2 linked regions of the Haloactinomyces albus genome follow. The protein of the gene in region 2 interacts with the protein of the main gene of each other region in a pairwise test. Links are inferred from orthologs where the notes say so. Each region holds a gene or a part of one and is shown on either strand. Other genes may lie near its edges.

Region 1 (3,496 bases), 910 kb from region 2 along the record:
ATTCACCGGTGCCGCCGCCGCACTCCTGCTCGGCGTCGGTGTCGGGGCGGGGGCACTGGTGGGAGCGATCGTGGCAGCGCTCCTGCTGGGGCTGCTCGGCCAGCACAGCACCGAACGGGACTCGGTGATCGGTGCGATCCTGTCGTTCGGGCTCGGTATCGGTGTGCTGCTGCTGTGGATGAACCCGGAGCGCACCGCGAACAAGTTCAGTCTGCTGGTGGGGCAGATCGTCGGCGTCGACTCGGCGGACGTGCTCCTGCTGACCGTGTGCGCGGCGCTGGTGCTCGTGGCGATGATGTTCCTCTACCGGCCGCTGCTGTTCGCCAGCGTCGACCCGGACGTCGCAGCGGCTCGCGGCGTGCCCGCCCGCATCCTGGCGCCGGTGTTTTCCCTGCTGGTCGGTGTGGCGACCGCACTGGGCGTCCATGTCGTCGGTGCCTTGCTGGTCATGGCGCTGATGGTGACTCCGGGAGCAGCCGCGGCCAGGGTGACGGCGAACCCGGTCGCGGCGACGGTGCTGGCGGTGGTCTTCGCCGAGACCGCCGTGCTGGGCGGGATCGTGCTGTCCTTGGCACCGGGAGTGCCGGTGAGTGCTTTCGTCACGATCATCTCGTTCGTCATCTACCTGGTGTGCCGCGGAATCGGCTCGGTCCGCCTTCGGCACTTCAGCCACCGGGAGCCGGTGGCTGCCACAGAGTGACGGAATCGGGCTCCGGCCGCGGACAACGGGAAGCACGGGAGCGGAAACGGCCCCGGTGAGTGGTTCGCCGGTCGGCGAACCACTCACCGGGAGAGGTCAGCTCTGCCGGGGAACCGCCATCTCACCGAGTTCGGACCAGTCATCCTGCGGGACGGTCGTGTTGACGACCCGCGGTGTCTCGGCAAGGTGCGGCGGCAGCGTCCGCTGGGCCTCCTTGAAATGATCGGACTGCACGTGCGCAGCCCCGGCCTCCTCATCGCGGAACGCCTCGACCAGCACGTACTCCGTCGAGTCCGTGACGCTGCGGGACCACTCGAACCACAGGCATCCCGGCTCGCTGCGGGTGGCCCGCGTGAACTCGTCGGCGATCTCGATCCACCGGTCGGCGTACTCGGGCAGCACGCGGAACTTCGCCGTAATGAAAATCATGGTTCCCTCCCGGTCGGTTGATCCTGTCCGGCCCCCGGAGCACCGTACTCCCACGATCTTTTCGTGAGAGCCGGCCTTCCGCGAGAGTCAGCGCAGACGACGTCTGCGGGCCACCTCGGAGAGCACCACCCCTGCGGCGACCGACGCGTTCAGCGACTCGACGCCCCCGGCCATCGGGATGGACACCGCCTGATCACAGGTCTGGCGAACCAGCCGAGACAGTCCGCGCCCTTCGGATCCGACCACGACCACCAGTGGCTCGGTGGCGAGTTCGAGATCGTCGGAATCGACGTCGGAATCCGCATCCAACCCGACAACCATCAGGCCTTGCGACTTCAGGTCCTTCAGCGAGCGGTTCAGATTGGTGGCCCTGGCCACCGGAATCCTGGCCGCGGCACCGGCACTCGTGCGCCAGGCGACCGCCGTCATTCCGGCGCTGCGACGCTGCGGAAGCAGCACACCATGGGCTCCGAAAGCCGCCGCGGAGCGCACCACCGCACCGAGATTGCGCGGGTCCGTCACCCCGTCGAGCGCCACCAGCAGCGGCGTCGTCCCGGAATTGTGGGCCTTGGTGAGCACGTCCTCCGGATGCGCGTAGTCGTACGGCGGCACCTGTAGCGCCATCCCCTGGTGCAGGGCCCCACCGGTCATCCGGTCGAGTTCACCACGCTGTACTTCCACCACGGAGATCCCGCGGTCGGCCGCCCGCTCGACGGCCTCGGTCACACGCTCGTCGGTGTCGATGCCCAACGCCACGTACAGTCCGGTGGCGGGAACACCCGCCCGGATGCACTCGGTGACCGGGTTGCGTCCGGCCACCAACTCGGGTGCGGTCTCGGCGGCCTTGCGGCGTTTCTGCTGCTGTTGCTCGGTCTGCTTCCGCGCGTCGGCGCGCTTCTTGGCGGGATGGGTGACCCGGTTCTCCGCCTTCGGCGTGGGACCCTTGCCCTGCAGCCCCTTGCGCCGCTGACCGCCGGAACCGACCACCATGCCCTTCTTGGTGCCCTGTTTACGCACCGCTCCACGGCGCTTGTCGTTGCCCGCCACGTGCTATCCGTCCTTCAATGTCCACATCGGACCGTCAGGGGTGTCCTCGACGGTGACGCCGGCGTCCTGGAGCCGATCCCGCACCAGGTCCGCGGTGGCGAAGTCACGTTCGGCGCGGGCCTTCTGGCGCTGTTCCAGCAGATTGTCCACCAGGTGTGCCAACGCGTGGTGAGCCGTGTCTCCGGCGGCAGCCTCGTCGGCCCACTGCTCGGACAACGGGTCCAGCCCGAACACGTCGGTCATCGTGCGTACCGACGCCGCCGCTCCCCGCGCGGTCGCATCGTCACCCTCGTCCAGTGCCGTGTTGCCCTCGCGCAGCACGTTGTGCACGGCGGCGATGGCCTGCGGCGTGGACAGGTCGTCGTCCATCGCCGCAGCGAACTCCTGGCACACCGTCCCATATCCGAGACTGCCGGTGCGCTGTACCACGCGCCGGAGGAACGACTCGATGCGCCGGTAGGTCGCGCTCGCCTCGTCCATCCCCGCGTCGGAGAACTCCACCGTGGACCGGTAGTGCGGGGTGACCAGGTAGTACCGCAACTCGACAGGGCGGATCCGCTGCAGCAGCGACTCGATCAGCAGGGTGTTGCCCAGTGACTTCGACATCTTCTCGCCACTGGCCGTCACCCAGGCGTTGTGCATCCAGTACTGCGCGAAACCGTCGCCCGCCGCAACCGACTGGGCACGTTCGTTCTCGTGGTGCGGGAACACCAGGTCCAGCCCGCCCCCGTGGATATCGAACTCGCTGCCCAGGTAAGTGGTGGCCATCGCCGAGCACTCCAGATGCCAGCCCGGCCTACCCGCGCCCCACGGGGTTGGCCAACTCGGCTCGCCCGGTTTGGCCGCCTTCCACAACGTGAAGTCACGCGGGTCCCGCTTGCCTGCCACCGAGCTTTCGCCCTCCTGCACCTCGTCGGGACGCTGACCGGACAGGCGCCCGTACTGCTCGGCGAACGAGGCGACCGAGAAGTACACATCGCCGCCTGCGGCGTAGGCGTGTCCCCGCCCGATCAACCGAGCGATCAGCTCGACCATCTGCGTGATGTGCCCGGTGGCGCGCGGCGTCGCCGACGGTGGCAGGCACCCCAGGCGGTCATAGGCGCGCTCGAACGCGCGCTCGTGGGTGGCGGCCCATTCCCACCAGGGTCGTCCGGCTTCGGCGGCCTTGGTGAGGATCTTGTCCTCGATGTCGGTGACATTGCGGACCAAGCGCACGTCATAGCCGCTGTGCTGCAGCCAGCGCCGGAGCACGTCGAAGTTCAGCCCACTGCGCACGTGGCCGACGTGCGGGGGACCCTGAACCGTGGCACCACAGACATA
Region 2 (3,593 bases):
ACGATCTCGTAATGGATTGTGCCCAGCGTGTCAGCCCATTCCGCAGCAGTCGGCTCCGTTCGGTCCCCCGGACCGAACAGCACCACCTCGTCCCCATCGGAAACCGCATCGTCGCCGCACAGCACCATGAGCTGGTCCATGCACACGCGGCCGACGACCGGCCGGCGTTTGCCCGCCAGCCAGACCCACATCCGACCGGAGAGAGCGCGCGGCACCCCGTCGGCGTAGCCGACCGGCACCAACGCGAGGGTGGCGGGCTGCTCCGCCGTCCACGAGTGCCCGTAGGAAACGCCCTCGCCCGCGGCGATGCGCTTCGTCAGCGTCACGGAGGAACGAAACGTCATCGCCGGGCGCAAACCGTGGTCTCCCGCCTGCGGGACCGGATCCAGACCGTAGACGGCAATCCCCGGCCGGACGAGATCGAAATGCAGATCGGGGCGGGTCAACACCGCCGCCGAGTTCGCCAGGTGGCGCAGCGGGCGCAGACCCGCCTGCTTGGCCTGTTCGTAGGCTCGCTCGAACCGGTCGGCCTGCATATCGATCGACGGATGACCGGGCTCGTCGGCGCAGGCAAGATGCGACCACACCGCGACCACCTCGACATTCCCCTCCGTCTGTGCCCGCGCGGCGCTGTCGACGAGGTCGGGCCACTGCTCGGCGGGACAACCGCTGCGGTTCAGTCCCGTGTCGATCTTGAGGTGCACCCGGGCGGTGCGGCCGAGACCGGAGGCTGCTGTCGCGATCCTGTGCAGGTCGGCCACGGTCGAGGCGGACACGTCGACGTCGGCGCCGATGACCGGGGTGATGTCCTCGTCCTGGGAGTACAGCCAGCACAGCAGCGGCGCATCGATGCCCGCTCGGCGCAGCTGCAGTGCCTCGGCGATGGAGGCCACGCCGAGCCACTCGGCACCGGAGTCCAGGGCGGCCCGCGCCACGGTCAGCGCCCCGTGCCCATAGCCATCGGATTTCACGATCGCCATCGTCCGTGCTCCGGAACGCCTCGCGTGCCCGGCGAGAACGGCGACATTATGACGTATCGCGCCGACGTCGATGCGCAGATCGGCACGATACGTGGACTGGTCGTTCATGGCACCGGCCATTTTCGCACAGCACCCCCGATCTCGCGCTTCCGCCGTGCGCACACCGTTACGATGCTCGGGTTACCGCGGGGTGGGTCCGATCCCTCCCGCGGGATCGAACTCTCGCTGAAGATCAACGGGCGTGCGCACGGACGGCACGGACGGCATCCGGCAGGGAAGCCAGCAGCGCCGACGCGCCGATGGGAGCACCCGCGCCCGGAGCACCGTCGAGCTCCGGGTCGGTGGCCGTACCGGGCGTGCCCGCCGCACCCGAGCCGCCGTATGCGGCGATCTCAGCGGCCAGCGAGTGCACATACGTGGCATATCCGCAGGCGAGCCACGGTTCGACACCACTTGCCAGCAGAGCGCCGATCAGACCGGTGAGGACGTCACCGGAACCGGCCGTCGAGGGCCAGGCGTGCCCCGAGGTGTTCACGAGTACCCGCCCGTCGGCAGCGGCGATCACGGTGCTGTTGCCCTTGAGCAGCAGCACGATGCCGTACCGCATCGCGACCTCGCGTGCGGCGGACACCCGGTCCGCGCCGAAGTCCCCGGCCAGCCGCGCGAACTCCCCGCTGTGCGGAGTCAGTACCAGCGGTGCGTCCGGGTCACGCGCGTCCCACAGGATCGAATCCTCGGCCAGCAACGTGATCGCATCGGCATCGGCACACACGGCACGCCCGGACTCCAGGATTTCCGCCATCACCGCACGGCCACTCGATCCGGTTCCGATCCCGGGCCCGACGGCCCAGGACTGCACCCGCCCGGAGTCGGCGACCGAACCGGTGGCCACCACCTCCGGCCAATGCGACCGCACCGCGTCGGCGGCAGGACCCGCATAGCGGACCATGCCGGAGGTCGCCTGCACCGCCGCGCCACCGGTCAGTACGGCCGCCCCGGGAAAGTTCGCAGAGCCCGCCGCGACACCGACCACGCCCTGGCTGTACTTGTCGTCCCTCGGCGCGGGGACCGGCCATCCCGCACCGACATCGGCGACATCCAGCAGCACGAACTCCGGCTCCTCCAGATACGGATCGAGGCCGATGTCGATCACTGCGACCGCTCCCGAATGCACCGGTCCCGCGCCGAGAACATGCGCGGGCTTGCGGCCACCGAAAGTCACGGTGACCTCGGCTCGGACCGCAGGACCGTCCGCCACCCCGGTGAGCGGGTCGACGCCGCTGGGCAGGTCGACGGCCACGATCGGAACGAGGATGCGCCGGACCAGCTCGGCAGCTCGCGGGCGGAGCGGGCCGCGCGCCGCCAACCCCACGATGCCGTCGATCACGACATCGGCGCGCTCCAACGCCGCCGAGGCCTGCGCACCGACGCCTGCGGTGTCGGCACCGGGGCCCTCGACGTCGACCGCCCGGCCACCGGCCCGACGAAACGCCGCCAGCCCGGCGGCATGCGTCTTGTCCGGAGCCAGCAGCAGGGCGGTCACCCCGACGCCCCGCTTGCGCAGGAATGCCCCGGCCCACAGCGCATCACCACCGTTGTTGCCCGCACCGACGAGCAGGGTGACGTGCCTGCCGGAAACGGCACCCGTGCACCGCCCGAGCAGGCGAGCGGTGTGCAGGGACACCGCATGGGCGGCACGCCGCATGACGGCAGGCTCGGCAGTGCGTTCGAAGAGCCGCTGCTCGGCAGCGCGCACCTGGTCCGGCGTCCACACTCCCCGCACGGGCTCTCCTCGCGTTCGACGTTGTGCACCTGGGCGAACAACCGCTCCGCCGAAGACGGCGCTGTCGCAGGGCGGCGGCGCCGTCACGGACAACGGCACCACGGACAATGCTGTGCACGTCCGGCGATGCCGACAACCGGCGTCACTCCACGGTGACCGACTTCGCCAGATTACGAGGTTTGTCGACGTCGTATCCGCGAGTGCGGGCGATCTCCGCGGACAACACCTGCAACGGCACCGTCGACACCAGCGGCTGCAGCAACGTCGGCACCGCCGGAATCTCGACGAGCTCGTCGGCGAACGGACGCACCGTCTCGTCGCCCTCCTCGGCGATCACGATGGTGCGCGCACCCCGCGCCTGGATCTCGCGGATGTTCGACAGCATCTTCGCGTGCAACTGGGCGCGCCCCTTCGCCGAGGGCATCATGACGACCACCGGCAGCCTGTCCTCGATCAGCGCGATCGGGCCGTGCTTGAGTTCCCCGGCGGCGAAGCCCTCGGCGTGCATGTAGGCGAGCTCCTTGAGCTTGAGCGCCCCCTCCAGCGCGATCGGATACCCGACGTGCCTGCCGAGGAACAGCACCGCCTTGGAGTCCGCCGTCTCGCGGCTGAGTTCCCGCACCTGCTCGACCGTCGCCAGCACCCGCCGAACCGCCTCGGGCATCGCCGCGAGCTCGGAGAACTCCCGCTCCACCTCGTCGGAGTACTTCGTGCCGCGCGCCTGCGCCAGGGCCAGCCCCACCAGGTAGTTCGCCGCGACCTGGGCGAGGAACGTCTTCGTCGCGGCCACTCCGATCTCCGGCCCCGCGTGGGTGTAGAGCACCGCGTCG

What was found.
Region 1: the proteins of JOF55_RS13495 (region 2) and rlmB interact in binary tests that used the Escherichia coli proteins (3 or more experiments, as listed by UniProt). The link is inferred for Haloactinomyces albus from one-to-one orthologs.

Annotation. Positions count from the first base shown.
Region 1 is NZ_JAVDXW010000001.1:1,932,749-1,936,244, forward strand. What follows is about bases 197-3,092. They hold rlmB (23S rRNA (guanosine(2251)-2'-O)-methyltransferase RlmB), read right to left. Parts: upstream 2,177-3,092; coding sequence 1,217-2,176; downstream 197-1,216. Other genes in these bases: JOF55_RS09065 (metal ABC transporter permease), read left to right, coding at 197-700; JOF55_RS09070 (putative quinol monooxygenase), read right to left, coding at 797-1,129; cysS (cysteine--tRNA ligase), read right to left, coding at 2,180-3,092. Also shown: more of JOF55_RS09065, read left to right, coding at 1-196; more of cysS, read right to left, coding at 3,093-3,496. UniProt on the Escherichia coli protein: Specifically methylates the ribose of guanosine 2251 in 23S rRNA.
Region 2 is NZ_JAVDXW010000001.1:2,846,988-2,850,580, reverse strand. The notes cover bases 489-3,481. They hold JOF55_RS13495 (NAD(P)H-hydrate dehydratase), read right to left. Parts: upstream 2,764-3,481; coding sequence 1,213-2,763; downstream 489-1,212. Other genes in these bases: glmS (glutamine--fructose-6-phosphate transaminase (isomerizing)), read right to left, coding at 2,906-3,481; alr (alanine racemase), read right to left, coding at 489-1,088. Outside these bases: more of alr, read right to left, coding at 1-488; more of glmS, read right to left, coding at 3,482-3,593. UniProt on the Escherichia coli protein: Bifunctional enzyme that catalyzes the epimerization of the S- and R-forms of NAD(P)HX and the dehydration of the S-form of NAD(P)HX at the expense of ADP, which is converted to AMP.